2 regions of the Kitasatospora sp. NPDC029367 genome follow, and region 1 is predicted to be linked to the other one. Evidence: riboswitches for the same ligand, from Rfam matches in the RefSeq annotation. Region 1 holds a riboswitch; the other holds the start of a gene.
The links. Region 1 has a riboswitch for cobalamin ahead of nicT (Nickel transporter NicT). Riboswitches for the same ligand answer to the same signal wherever they lie in the genome.

Region 2: it holds a riboswitch for cobalamin, as region 1 does, so the genes downstream of both, ACZ4W5_RS06130 (cobalamin biosynthesis protein) here and nicT (Nickel transporter NicT) in region 1, are expected to answer to the same signal.

What each region holds. Positions count from the first base shown of each region.
Region 1 is NZ_JBVHYH010000030.1:4,991-12,069, forward strand. It holds gene ACZ4W5_RS18400 (hypothetical protein) at 1-672, opposite strand, end outside; gene ACZ4W5_RS18405 (ArsR/SmtB family transcription factor) at 852-1,235, opposite strand; cobalamin riboswitch at 1,317-1,510, shown strand; gene nicT (Nickel transporter NicT) at 1,543-2,667, shown strand; gene ACZ4W5_RS18415 (EamA family transporter) at 2,677-3,546, opposite strand; gene ACZ4W5_RS18420 (helix-turn-helix domain-containing protein) at 3,759-4,331, shown strand; gene ACZ4W5_RS18425 (type B 50S ribosomal protein L31) at 4,416-4,664, opposite strand; gene rpmG (50S ribosomal protein L33) at 4,695-4,859, opposite strand; gene rpmB (50S ribosomal protein L28) at 5,023-5,259, shown strand; gene rpsN (30S ribosomal protein S14) at 5,259-5,564, shown strand; gene ACZ4W5_RS18445 (CobW family GTP-binding protein) at 5,570-6,748, shown strand; gene rpmF (50S ribosomal protein L32) at 6,829-7,002, shown strand.
Region 2 is NZ_JBVHYH010000006.1:117,116-124,194, forward strand. It holds gene ACZ4W5_RS06120 (putative cobaltochelatase) at 1-1,556, opposite strand, end outside; gene ACZ4W5_RS06125 (cobyric acid synthase) at 1,553-3,067, opposite strand; gene ACZ4W5_RS06130 (cobalamin biosynthesis protein) at 3,197-4,162, opposite strand; cobalamin riboswitch at 4,262-4,390, opposite strand; gene ACZ4W5_RS06135 (helix-turn-helix domain-containing protein) at 4,586-5,278, shown strand; gene ACZ4W5_RS06140 (alpha/beta hydrolase family protein) at 5,718-6,845, shown strand.

The DNA.
Region 1 (7,079 bases):
GCCGGAGCGGGTGGCGGCGGCGAGGATCGCCTCCGGGTCGTGCTTGGCCCAGATGTTGGGGTGCAGGATCACCGCCACGGTGTACTCGTCGGCCGGGAGCTGGGCGATGAGAGACGACGGGAGGTCGAGGGCGTGGGCGAATAACGAGTGTTCGCTCCAGGTGGAGTTGACCACGACCAGGCGCCGTCCGTCGACGGCGCCGAGCGCGGCGCGGTAGCGGTCCCGGGAGTCCGCGCTGTGCTGCATCCGGTCGTGACAGAGGTCGCCGACCTCCCGGGCGCGGGGGAGGGCCTCGGGACACCAGTCCGCCAGCCGGCCGAACTGTTCGGAGTGGGTGAGGCCGACGACGCTGGGGAACACCCGCCGCCGGTAGGTGAGTTCCCGCCGGGACAGGCCGGCGGCGCTGACCGGGTCGCCGGTGGACTCGGTGACCAGCCGGTTGTACCCGGCGCCGTGCGGGAGGACGACGAGCGGCGCGTGCAGCCGGTGCATGGAGGCGTGGACGGCGCAGGCGACAGCAAGGTCGAACTCGTAGCGGACGGCCTCCTTCCAGGGCATCACGGTGATGTTGCCGGGCAGGGTGCGGAGGTAGTCGTCGAGTCCGGTGGCGAACTCCGAGCCGGGGTTGACGGTGATGTAGAACCTGATGCCGTCCTGACCACGCAGCAGCATGAGCACGTCGAGAACCCGGGTGGCCGAGGTGAGCGTGCGGGCGACGGCGAGGACGCGCGCCGTGACCGGTCGGGAATCCCAGCGTGAGTCGTCGGGCCAAGGCCGAGGCCGGAGGCGAATCAGCACACGAAGATCGTACTCATCCCCCCGCGCCCCCGGCGTGGTTTGCCGAGTGTCGGTCAGCCCGCCGCCGCGGCGGGCTCCTCGTGGTCGGCGGCGGCGCACTCGTCGAGCAGGGGGCGCATGGCGTCGTCCACGAGCCGGTAGCGCACCACGCGTCCGTCCTTGTCTCCGGTGACCACTCCCGCGGTGCGGAGCAGCCGCAGGGCCTGGGAGACGGCCGGGTCGCGCATGCCGGTGGCGACCGCCAGGTCGCTGACGGCGAGCGGGCCGGCCCGGTGGAGGGCGAGCAGCAGGGCGAGCCGTCCGGGGTCGGCGAGCAGGGAGAACCGCTCGGCCCAGGACCGGACGTGCTCGGTGTCACCGATGGCGGCGATGGCTTCGCAGACCCGGTGTCCGTCGATGGTGCGGTGGCCCGCGCGGTCGGCCGGTACGAGATGCATGCGGACATTCTGGCAGCTCACGACCTGTGATCCTGGACACCTGCACAGGTGCGCAACCTTGCGAGGGTGCGGTCCTGCCCCTACGGTGTTCCCCGCCGTGGTGCTCGGGAATACCGGTGACGGACCTTCGACAGGTCCTGCTCCGGAGCGGCCCTCGCCACTGTGATCGGGGGAGAGAAGTCCGGACCCACATGCCACTGGGCGCTTCGTGCGCCTGGGAAGGCGGGTCCGGGAGCCCCGTAAGCCAGGAGACCGGCCACGGCATCTCACGAAGTCATTCCACGAGGTGCTGGAGCGTGATCCGAAGATGACCCTGCCCGAAACCGCCGCGCCCGCCGAGGCGGACCCCGCCCCCTCCGTACTGCCCACCTTCCGGTGGAAGCGCGAGGACACCGTCCGTACCGCCGGGCTGATGGGGGTGATCCTGGCCATGCACGTGGTGGCCTTCGGGACCCTCATCTTCCTGGTCGCGCCGCACAACTACGCCGTCGGCACCCAGGTCTTCGGGGTGGGCCTGGGCATCACCGCCTACACCCTCGGCATGCGGCACGCCTTCGACGCCGACCACATCGCGGTGATCGACAACACCACCCGCAAGCTGATGGCGGACGGCAAGCGGCCGGTCTCGGTCGGGTTCTGGTTCGCCCTCGGGCACTCCTCGATGGTGGTCATCATGGCCGCCCTGGTGGCGGGCGGCGCCCAGCTGGCGAACACCCTGATGGACGACGACTCGGCCACCCACAAGTGGCTCGGGGTGGTCGGCACCACGGCCTCCGGCGCCTTCCTCTACCTGATCGGCGCGCTCAACCTGGCGGCGCTGCTCGGCATCCTCAAGGTGTTCCGCTCGATGCGGGCCGGGCAGTTCGACGAGTCGGAGCTGGAGGCGCACCTCGACTCGCGCGGCTTCATGGCCCGGATCCTGAACCGGGCGACCCGCTCGATCACCCGGCCCGGGCAGATGTTCCCGGTCGGCATGGTGCTGGGCCTGGGCTTCGACACCGCGACCGAGGTCACCCTGATGGTGATGGCCGGTTCGGGCGCGGCGGCCGGGCTGCCCTGGTACGCGATCGTCTGCCTGCCGCTGCTGTTCGCGGCCGGGATGAGCCTGTTCGACACCCTGGACGGGACGTTCATGAACTTCGCGTACCAGTGGGCCTTCTCCAACCCGGTGCGCAAGGTGTACTACAACCTGACCATCACCGGGCTGTCGATCGCGGTGGCCTTCATCATCGGCACCATCGAGCTGGTCGGCGTGCTGCACGAGAAGCTCGACCTGACCGACCCGGTGACCGGGTTCATCGCGGACATCTCGCTGGACAACGTCGGCTACGCGATCGCCGGGCTGTTCGTGGTGGTGTGGGCGATCGCCATCGGGTACTGGAAGCTGGCGGGTGTCGAGAAGCGCTGGACGCCCGCGCAGCAGCAGCAGTAGCGGTCGGGGTCACGCCGCCGCGAGCAGCAGCGTGCCCGCCACGGCGAGCCCGGCGCCGACCACCTGGACCGGGCGCAGCCGCTCCTTCAACACCCCGCGCGCCAGCAGCGCGGTGACCACCGGGTAGAGCGAGGCCAGCACGGCGGCCACCGCCGCCGAGCCGCCGTGCGAGGCCGACGCGTAGGCGGCGTTGCCGGCCACGTCGAGCAGCCCCACGGCGGTGAGCAGCGGCAGCCGGGAGCGCAGCCCGGGCAGCAGTCCGCCGTCGGCGGCGCCACGCAGCGAGTACACGCCACGCAGCGAGTACAGCAGCGCGGCGCCGCCGACCGCGATGTTGACCAGCCGCTGGACGCACAGCACCAGCAGCAGCCCGCCGCCGGCCGAGGCCTGGGCGAGCAGGGACATGTTGGCGCCGAACCCGAAGGCGGCGGCCAGGGTGAGCAGCAGGGCGGTACGGGCGGCGGCCGGTCCGCCGCGTTCGGGCCCGCCGGCCAGCACCACGCCGGCCACCGCCACCGCGATCCCGGCCAGCTGCGCCGGGCCGGGGCGCTCGCCGAGCGCGAGCCCGAGGCCGACCGGGACGGCGACGCCCACGGTGGCCAGCGGGGAGACCACGCCCATCGGGCCGAGGGCGAGCGCCCGGTAGAAGGCGAGCATCGCGAACGGGCCGATCACCCCGGCGGCGACGGCGTACCAGAGGGCCGGGGAGGCGTCGGCCCAGCCGCCGGTGGCCAGCACCGCGAGCAGCAGCACGGCGGCGGCCGTGGCCTGGGAGACGACCACGACGGCGAGTGCGGGCAGTCGGCGGGTGAGGATGCCGCCGCCGAAGTCGCCGAGGCCGGTGAGCAGGCTGGCGGCGAGGGCGAGCAGGGCGGTCACCGGAGCGCCCCGGGGCTCACGGCGTGCGGGGTCGAGGCCCGGGGGGCCGAGGCGCAGGGGATCGAGGCGTGGGGGATCGAGGACAGCACAATGCACTCCGAAGTACAGTCGGATGGACTTGTTGCCGGAACGGCAGCGTAGTGCACAAAACTGAACTCGGCCGAACACTATTCTGTACTTCTCGTACGGTGAGACACCGGAGGACTGCCCGCGTGCCGGACCCCGACCTGGTCTCCAGGGCCCTCGCCCGGAACCTCAAGCGACTGCGCACCGAGCGCGGCCACACCCTGGACGCCCTCGCCGCCCGGTCCGGGGTGAGCCGGGGCATGATCGTCCAGATCGAGCAGGGCCGCACCAATCCGAGCGTGGCCACCGTGGTCCGGCTCGGCGACGCGCTCGGCGTCTCGATCGCCACCCTGCTCGACTACGAGGAGGGCCCGGACGTCCGGATCGTGCCCGGCGACCAGGCCGTCCCGCTCTGGAACGGGCCGGCCGGCGGGACCGGCACCCTGCTGCACGGGATCGAGGCGCCCGGGCCGCTGGAGCTGTGGGAGTGGCGGATGGCGCCCGGTGAGGAGTACTCCTCCGAGCCGCACCCGGCCGGGACGGTGGAGATCCTCCGGGTCGTCGAGGGCGAGCTGACCCTGCTGCACGGCGAGCGCGAGCACACCGTGCCGGTCGGGAGCACGGTCTCCTTCGACGCCTCCTTCGCGCACGTCTACCGCAACGCGGGGGAGCGGGAGCTGCGGCTGACCATGGTGGTGTCCGTGCCGCCGCCACGCTGAGTCCGTCCCTGTACGTCGCGCCGTCCCCGTACGTCGCGAACGGCGCCTCCCCGAGCCGGGGGAGGCGCCGTTCGCGTTCCGTCGTCAGTGCCGGTCGCCGTAGCGGCGGCGGAACTGCTCGACCCGGCCGGCGGTGTCGAGCACCCGGGACTGGCCGGTGTAGAAGGGGTGGCTCGCCGAGGAGATCTCGACGTCGATCACCGGGTAGGTCTTGCCGTCCTCCCACTCGACGGTGCGGTCGCTGGTGGCCGTCGAGCGGGTGAGGAAGGCGAGGCCGCCGACCTTGTCGCGGAAGACGACCGGGCGGTAGGCGGGGTGGATTCCGGGCTGCATGGTGGGGCTCCTCCGAGGGGGTTCGTGCGGTCAGCGCTCTTCGCGGAAGTCGACGTGCCGGCCCACGACCGGGTCGTACTTGCGCAGGACCATCCGGTCCGGGTCGTTCCGCCGGTTCTTGCGGGTCACGTAGGTGTAGCCGGTGCCGGCGGTGGAGCGGAGCTTGATCACGGGGCGCAGTTCGTTGCGGGCCATCGGGCGTCCTCCTGGGGTCGCGGGCTCGTGGGCTTCGGGTCCCGGGGTCTCGTGGTGCGGGGTCCGCGGGGCTGGATCGGAACCGTACACCGAAATGGAAGTCATTTTCATCTGGTGTAACGTGACCTCCGTCCTGCCCATTCCCGGACGACAGGGAGCACCCATGTCCGCCCACTGCCAGCTCACCGGTCGCCGGCCCGGCTTCGGCAACGCGATCTCGCACTCGCACCGCCGCACCCCGCGCCGCTTCGACCCCAACATCCAGCGCAAGCGCTACTGGCTGCCCAGCGAGGGCCGGTACGTCCGGCTGGTGCTGAGCGCCAAGGGGATCAAGACCGTCGACACGATCGGCGTCGAGGCCGCCGTCGCCCGCATCCGCGCCCGGGGGGAGAAGGTCTGATGGCCAAGCAGAGCAAGATCGCCAAGAACGAGCAGCGGCGCGCGATCGTCGCCCGCTACGCCGAGCGCCGGGCCGAGCTCAAGCGGATCATCGCCCACCCCGGCACCGACCCCGCCGAGCGCGCCGCCGCCCAGGCCGAGCTCGCCCGCCAGCCCCGCGACGCGAGCGCCACCAGGGTCCGCAACCGCGACGCCGTCGACGGCCGGCCGCGCGGCTACCTGCGCGCCTTCGGCCTCTCCCGGGTCAACCTGCGCGTCCACGCCCACGCCGGGCACCTGCCGGGCGTGCGAAAGGCGAGCTGGTGACCGGCATGGGCGGCATGGACGGCACCCGGCTCCCGGTGGTGGTGGTCGCCGGACTGCACTCGGACGAACGCAGCGCCGTCGTCCAGGAGTTGGCGGCCGCCGCGGTGGACGCCGTGGTGCTGCGGCACGACCTGCGGGACGCCTCGCTCGGCCTGGTCCACCGCGAACTGCGGGACGCCGACGGGGCGTTCGACACCGGCTCGACCCCGCTGGTGAACGACTGCCCGTGCTGCGCCCTGCGCGAGGACCTGCTGCCCCGGCTGCTGGCCCTCGCCGACGGCGGCCGGCACGGGCTCGCGGTGGTCGAACTCTGGGGCGGCAGCGACCCGCACCCCGCCGTCGAGCTGCTCGCCGGGGGCGAGGCGGACGGCCGCCCGCTGGCGGAGGCGGTCGAACTCGCGGGCGTGGTCACCGCCGTCGACCCGGACCGGCTGATCGGTGACCTGTCCGTCTCCGACGAGCTGGTGGAGCACGGGCTGCACACCGCCGCCCAGGACGACCGCACCCGCGCCGAGGCGCTCGCCCACCAGATCGAGTACGCCACCACGCTCGCCGTGCCGCGCGCCACCGCGCACGGGCCCGGGCTCGCCCTGCTGCGCCAGCTCCACCCGACCGCCCGGGTGGTCCGGCTCGGCACCGGCGCGCTCACCCGGGCCGCCCTCGGCGGCTTCGACGTGGCCGCCGCGCGCGACCGCGTCAACCCGGCGATCGCGCTGCTCCCCCAGGAGAGCGACGAGGCCGGGGTGAGCACCCTGGTCTGGGAGCGCCGCCGCCCCCTGCACCCGGAACGGCTGCACGGGGCCCTCGAACTGCTCGTCCCGGCCGCCCAGCGCAGCCGCGGCCGGTTCTGGCTCGCCAACCGGCCCGACCTGATGCTCGCCTGGGACGCGGCCGGGGCCAATCTCGCGGTCGAGGAGTGCGGGCCCTGGCTGACCGCCCTGCCCGACGCCGCCTGGGACCTCTACCCGCCGGCCCGCCGCGCCGCGGCCGCCCTCGACTGGCACCCGCTGCACGGGGACCGGGTGCAGCAGCTCAGCTTCACCGCGGAGGGGCTGGACGTGGACGGCATCACCGAACTGCTCGACTCCTGCCTGCTCACCGACGCCGAACTCGCCGCCGGCGAACCCGGCTGGAAGGCCCTCCCGGACGGCTTCCGGGACCTCCTCGACCCCGTCCACCTCTGACCGACCCGGTCCACCTCTGACCGACCCCGTCCACCTCTGACCGATCCGGTCCACCCGGCACCACCCGACAAGGAGCCCCGATGGCAGTCCCCAAGCGCAAGACCTCGCGCAGCAACACCCGGCACCGCCGCGCCCAGTGGAAGGCGACCGGCCCGAAGCTCGTCCCGATCACCCTGAACGGTCGGGAGATGCTCGTCCCGCAGAACCTCGTCGCGGCCTACCGCCGGGGCCTGCTCGACCCGGAGGGGAGGTGACGGCGGGCAGGAGGGCGTGACCGGGGGCGCGCGGGGCGCAGTGGGGTGCCGGCGCATCCCTCGGGGGTGCTCGGCGG
Region 2 (7,079 bases), on a different contig from region 1:
ATCCGCTGCCGGGCGGCCATCGACCCGGAGGCGTCCACCACGAACAGCACCAGGTTGGACTCCCGTCCCTGGCGCACCTGTTCGCGGAAGTCGTCCTTGTGCAGCACCAGCGCCCGGCCGGCCCGCCCGCGCGCCACCTGGTGCGGCGCGGCGGCCTGGAGGGTCGCGGTCAGGTGCAGCCGGCTCAGCGTGCCCTGCGGGCGGCGGGCCCGGACGGTGTGCCCGCCGGTGGTCTCGGCGGGGGAGCGGCGGCCCTGGGCGCCGTGGCCGGTGCCCTGCACGGTGAACAGCCGCGTCCGGTACGGGTCCCCGGCCGCGACCGGGGCCGACTCCCGTGCGGGGGAGGGGTGTTGGGCCGGTACGGGCTGCGGCTCGGGCGCCTCGGCGTCCTCGGGAGCGAACGCCTCCGGAGCGCCGCCGTCGGCCGGCTCGGGCGCACCGCCACCGTCGGGACCGCCGCCCCCCGGGCCACCGTCACCGCCGCCGTCCGGGCCGTCCCCGTCACCCTCCGGCCCGTCGTCCTCCGGCTCCGGCTCCTCCGGCTGGGCGTGCTCCTCCAGGGTGCGGTCCAGCTGCTCCTCGTCCAGCCCGGGGGCGTCGAAGGGGTTGCGCCGGCGCCGGTGCGGCAGGGCCAGCTGGGCGGCCTTGCGGACGTCCTCCTCCAGCACCTCCGTCCGCCCGGCCCAGGCGGCCAGCGCGACCGCGGTGCGGGCCATCACGATGTCCGCGCGCAGCCCGTCCACCTCGAACGCGGCGCACACCGCAGTGATCTGACGCAGCGCCACATCCGTCAGCTCGACCTTCGGGAGCAACTCCCGTGCCGCGGTGATGTGTTCGGCGAGCTCCCGCTCCTCCGCCGCGAACCGCGCCGCGAAACCGGCCGGATCGGCGTCGTAGGCGAGCCGGCGCCGGACCACCTCGGCGCGCTCGGCCGGCTCCCGGGTGGCGGCGATCTCGACGGTCAGGCCGAAGCGGTCGAGCAGCTGCGGCCGCAGCTCGCCCTCCTCCGGGTTCATGGTGCCGACCAGCAGGAACCGCGCCGCGTGCCGCACCGACACGCCCTCGCGCTCGACGTAGGAGCGGCCCATCGCGGCGGCGTCCAGCAGCAGGTCCACCACGTGGTCCTGGAGCAGGTTCACCTCGTCGATGTACAGCACCCCGCGGTGCGCCTTGGCGAGCAGTCCGGGCTCGTACGCCTTGACGCCCTCGGCCAGCGCGCGCTCCAGGTCGAGCGAGCCGACGATCCGGTCCTCGGCCACACCGACCGGCAACTCGACCAGCTGGGACGGCCGTTCGTGACTCCCGACGGCGGCGTGCGGCCCGTCCGGGCACTGCGGGTCCGGCCCGGCCGGGTCGCAGGCGAACCGGCAGCCGTCCACGACGGCGATGGCGGGCAGCAGCCCGGCCAGCGCGCGCACCATGGTCGACTTCGCGGTGCCCTTCTCGCCGCGCACCAGCACGCCGCCCACGGCCGGGGAGACCGCGTTCAGCAGCAGCCCGAGCCGCAGGTCGGCCATCCCGACGATCGCGGTGAACGGATAGCGGACCTCACTCATGCGTCACTCCCAGGTGCTCCGGGCAGGAGGAACGGCAGCGATCCGGCCGCCGGCACCCCGCCCTCGATCAGCTTCCACAGCGCGTCGGTGTCCGCGTGCTCCTCGATCAGGTCGCCCAGCCGGTCCAGCCGGGCCTCGCGCGCCTCGGCGAACGAGGTGTCCGGTGCCGGCACGAACGCCCGCCCCGCCAAGTCGGCGACCTCGCGCAGGAGTTCACGGCGGAAGCCGTCGTTCTCCAGCGCGCCGTGCCAGGTGGTGCCCCAGACCGAGCCGACCCGACAGCCGTCCAGGAAGGGCACACCCCCCTCGACGTCCACCACCCCGTGGTGGATCTCGTACCCCTCGACCCGCTGCCCGTACGCCTCGCCGACCGGCCGCGCCAGCACCTTCTCGACACCGAAGCGCACTCGGGTCGGCAGCAGCCCGAGCCCCTCGACGAGACCCGCCTTCGACTCCACCTCGTCCTCGATCGAGTGCGCCAGCATCTGGTAGCCGCCGCACACCCCGAGCACCGGCCGCCCGGCCGCCGCCCGCGCCCTGAGCGCCGGCTCCAGGCCGCGCTCGCGCAGCCAGGCGAGGTCCGCCACCGTCGCCCGGGTGCCGGGCAGCACCACCAGGTCGGCGTCGGCCAGCTCCTCCGGCCGGGTCGCCCAGCGCACCAGCACGCCCGGCTCCTGGGCCAGCGCGTCCAGGTCGGTGAAGTTCGACAGCCGCGGGAAGCGCACCACGGCGACCCGCAGCACGTCCGCCCCCAGCGGCCCGCGCCCGTCCACCCGGTCCACCACGGTGGACAGGTCCAGCGAGTCCTCGGCGTCCAGCCACAGGCCCGGCAGCATCGGCAGCGTGCCCAGCACCGGACGGCCGGTCAGCTCGTGCAGCATCTCCAGCCCGGGCGCCAGCAGCCGGGCGTCGCCGCGGAACTTGTTGACGAACCAGCCGGCCACGTGCCGCTGGTCCTCCGCCGACAGCAGCGCCAGCGTCCCGTACATCGCCGCGAACACCCCGCCCCGGTCGATGTCCCCGACCACCACCACCGGCAGCGCGGCGGCCGTGGCCAGCCCCATGTTGGCGATGTCCCGGTCCCGCAGGTTGATCTCGGCGGGGGAGCCGGCGCCCTCGCACACCACCACGTCGTAGCGGGCGCGCAGATCGGCCAGACACTCCAGCGCCCGTTCCAGCAGGACGGGCTTGCGCTCCCGGTAGTCCAGCGCGCCCACCTCGGCCACCGGCCTGCCGAGCAGCACTACCTGGCTGCGGCCGTCCGCGCCCGGCTTGAGCAGCACCGGGTTCATCGCCGCCTCCGGCTCCACCCGGGCGGCCTGCGCCTGCATCGCCTGGGCACGGCCGATCTCGGCGCCGTCGGCGGTGACGAAGGAGTTCAGCGACATGTTCTGCGCCTTGAACGGGGCCACCCGCACACCCTGCCGGGCCAGCCAACGGCAGATCCCGGCCGTCACCACGCTCTTGCCCGCGTCCGAGGTCGTCCCCGCGACCAACAGTGCGTTGCTCATGCGCCCGCCTCGCTACGCTCGGCAGGCGCTTCGCACAACGCGCACCTTCCGATGATGAACTCGCTGCGCTCGCTCATTCGCCCGCCCCGCACAACGCGCACCCTCCGATGATGAACTCGCTGCGCTCGCTCATGCCCCACCCTTCTTCCTCATCAGCATCCGCAGCAGGACGTGCCCCGCGACCGTCGTACCCAGCGCCAGCGCGCCCACCCGCCGGGACAGCGTGCAGGCCCGCTCGATGTCGTCCACCGTCACCGGCCGCAACTCCGCACCCAGGACCGGCCGGTGCTCCACCCGCTCCCCGTACTGCAACGTCCCGCCCAGCCGGACCCCGACCGCCCCCGCGAAGGCCGACTCGGCCTGGCCCGCGTTCGGGCTCGGGTGCGCGGAACCGTCCCGGCGCCAGACCCGCCAGGCGGTCCGGGGCTCGGGCGCGGCGGCCACCGTCAGCAGGGCCGTCAGCCGGGCACCCGGCCAGCCCGCCACGTCGTCCAGCCGGGCCGAGGCCCAACCGAAGCGGGCGTAGCGGGGCGAGCGATGGCCCACCATGGCGTCCAGGGTGTTCACCGCACGGAAGGCCAACAGCCCCGGCGTACCGGCCAAAGCGCCCCAGACCAGCGCGTTCACCACGGCATCCGCCGTGTTCTCCGCCACCGACTCGACCACCGCCCGGGCGATCTGCTGCCCGTCCAGCGCACTCGGATCCCGCCCGCACAGGTGCGGCAGCCGCTCCCGGGCCGCCGTCAGATCGCCGACGGCCAGCGAGCGTCCGATGGTGCGGGCCTCCCGGGTCAGCGAGGTGCCACCGAGCACCGTCCAGGTCGCCCCCGCCGCTAACGCGGCCCGGCCCAGCGGACGGCGCCCGACCGTACGGTCCAGAGCGAGCGCGCCGGCCGCCACCGCACCCACGCACACCGCGGTGTACCCGGCACCGGCCGCCCGGCCGTCGCGCCACAGCCGCCGCTCCAGCCGCCCCGCGGCCGTGCCGAACAGGGCGACGGGGTGCCCGCGGCGCGGGTCGGCGTACCGGGCGTCGGCGGCGTAGCCCGCGAGCGCGCCCAGGCCGAAGGCGGCGGCCCGGGTCAGCGGGCGCACAACAACGAAAGGCTGGGAATCCAACCGGGCGGGGCAGCCTGCATCGCGTGGGTGTCCTCACTCAGGGTCCGCGCCCTGGATCGACGTACCGGGGGCGAGAGTCTCCTGGCTTCCGGGTCCGACGCACCCCCGGGCCTTCCAGCGGCCCCTGACGGGCCGCCGTGGCACTTTCCGAGCGTGCTCCCCGGTGACAGTGGCGGGACCGCGCCGGACTCGCACCGGCTTCCTCTCCATGCCTCCGTTTGGCCCCAGGATCCCATCACGCGCCCGAACCGGGAGTCAACCGAGGTCACGGAGGGGTTGGTCACACGACACGCCCGCCCCCGCCCTGTGCGATCGCCCAGCCCCACGACGGGCCCGGCGCCCCCGCTTCGTGCGTTCGGCGGCTGGGGCCGCGCCGCGAGCCACGCCTACGGTTCGGCCATGCGCCGCAGAAAGCCCCCCGCCGCCGCCCCCACCCCGGTGCCGTTCTCACCGGAGGCCGCCCGGGCCCACCGAACCGGCCTAGGGCTGACCCCCGAGCAGGTCGCCGAGGGCATGGCCGCACACGGCGTCCGACTGCTCCCCGGCCACGTCCTCGCCTGGGAGGACGGCGTGCTGCGCCCCGGCGAGACCGAGTTCATCGCCCTCGCCCGCGCCCTCTGGTGCCCGGCCGCCGCCCTGATGCCCGGCCCCCCGGTCACCCTGCGCGACCACCGCCTCGCCCGGGAACTCCCCCCGGAGACCGTCGCCGAACGGGTCGGCATCCCCCTCCCCACCTACCGCCAGGCCGAACTGACCGGCCACTGGGACGGCGACCCCGACCAGACCCACGCCCTCGCCCAGGTCCTCGGTCTGCGCCTCACCGAACTGATCGAAGCCACCGGCCGCCGCGAGGCCCTCGACACCCTGCTCCGCCAATGCGTGGCCGGCCGCTGGCAACCCCACCTCCGCCCGATCGCCCACCTCGTCCCCGTCCCCGAACCCGACCTCGCCGCCGTCCTCCCCGTCCTCCACCAGGAACACCACATCCCCTCCCACTGGGGCACCACCACCCACCCCACCACCCCCACCCCACCCCTCACCCCCCGCTTCTGGCACCTCCTCAGCACCCACCACCCCACCATCCCCGTCTGACCACACCACCCCACAAACACCAACCCCCCCACACACACGCCACCCCCCACCCCCACCCCCACCCACCTACCCGCACTCACCCACCCACCCCCACCACCCCCCTCCCCCCACCCGACCCAGGCGAGAGGGACGCGCTGCGGGAGGGGGCGGTGGAGGGGGTGGGTGCGGAAGGGGGCGTGACGGGTGATTTTCAGACCGCCAACGGCGCCCAGCACCCCTCGATGAGGGTCGGCGGTCTGAAAATCATCCAGCCCCCGGAGCGCCCACCCCCGGAACCGCCCCCGGACCAACCCACCCTCCCGAGAGCCCACCCCCCAACCAAAGCCCCGCGCAGCGGCCCCCGGCCCCCAGACGGCCCAGCCCAGTGGCCGCCCCGCCAGGCCCCTTGTGGACTGGTCCTCGAACACCGTCCAGGTCCGTGAACAGAGCGGGGATCGATATGCGTTGGAGAACCGCAGCCGTCGTGGCGGCCGCCACCGGAGCCGCCGCCGGGGCCGCCGTCCTGGTCGTCGGCCGTCGGGCTTCCGAGCGGATGGTCCGTCCGGGTGCGGGCCCAACCGCCGGCGGCCAGGGTTCGGGGCCGGTGCTGGTGCAGAGCCTGGCGGCGGGGCGGGTGACGTTCAGCCGGCGCCCGGAGAGCCTGCGGCCCGGCCGCTGGGCGGTGGAGTGGGCGGACGGCGGGCATGCCGTGGTGGAGGAGGTCCTGCACAGTGACGCGCAGGGCGTCACCCGGCGCCTGGTCCGGGCGGACCGGGGCACGCTGACGCCCGGCACGGAGGTCCGTTTCACTCCGCGCGTGTACCTGGGCGATCCGACCTCGGCGCTCGGCCTGGCCTTCACCGACACCGTGGCCGAGGGCGAGCTGGGCCCGCTGCCGGTCTGGCTGCTCGGCGGCAAGCGCGGCACCTGGGTGATCCTGGTCCACGGCCCGGAGGCGGACCGCGGGCAGACCCTTTCGGTGCTGCCGGCCCTGCACCGTCTGGGGCTGCCGGCGCTGGTGGTCACCTACCGCGGCGACGAGGGCGCCCCGGCCTCCCCGGACGGCTACAGCCACTTCGGCGAGACGGAGTGGCGGGACGTCGAGTCGGCGATGCGGCTGGCCCTGGACCACGGCGCGGGCCGGGTGATCCTGTACGGCTGGTCGGTGGGTGCGACGACGGTGCTGCAGACGGCGGCGCGGTCGGCCTGGGCGCACGCGATCAGCGGGATCGTGCTGGACTCGCCGGTCCTGGACCTGCCCGCGGCCGCCCGCCGGGACGCCGCCCGGGCGGGCTTCACCGGGGTCTCCGCCGAGCTCGGCGCGCTGGCCGCGCAGGGCCGTACGGGCGTCGACCTGGCGGACTTCTCCCGCTTGGCGGAGGGTGCGGACCTGCGGGTCCCGACCCTGGTGCTGCACAGCCCGGACGACACGATCGCACCGATCGGCACGGTGGAGCGCCTGGCCGCGGCCCGCCACGACGTGGTCAACCTCCAGCGCTTCCCGGGCGCCGAGCACGCGGCCCTCTGGAACTCGGCACCGGACCACTACACCGAGCTCCTCCGCCGCTGGCTGACCCCACTGCTCTGACCCCAGCCCCGCCCCGCCCTCAGGGGCAAACCTTGCTCCCGAACCCCCTCAGCAGATCCCCCCTCCCCCTCCCCCTCCCCTCACCCCCACTGCACCGGAAGTCGACCCCGCCGACTTCCGGTGCAGCACTGCCCCCCACCGGCACATGCCACCTGGCCGGATCACAGCCCTCCGCTTCCACCGCACCCCGCCCCTCCCGCACGCCCGCAGAACCACCCACCGCCCCCACCCCCA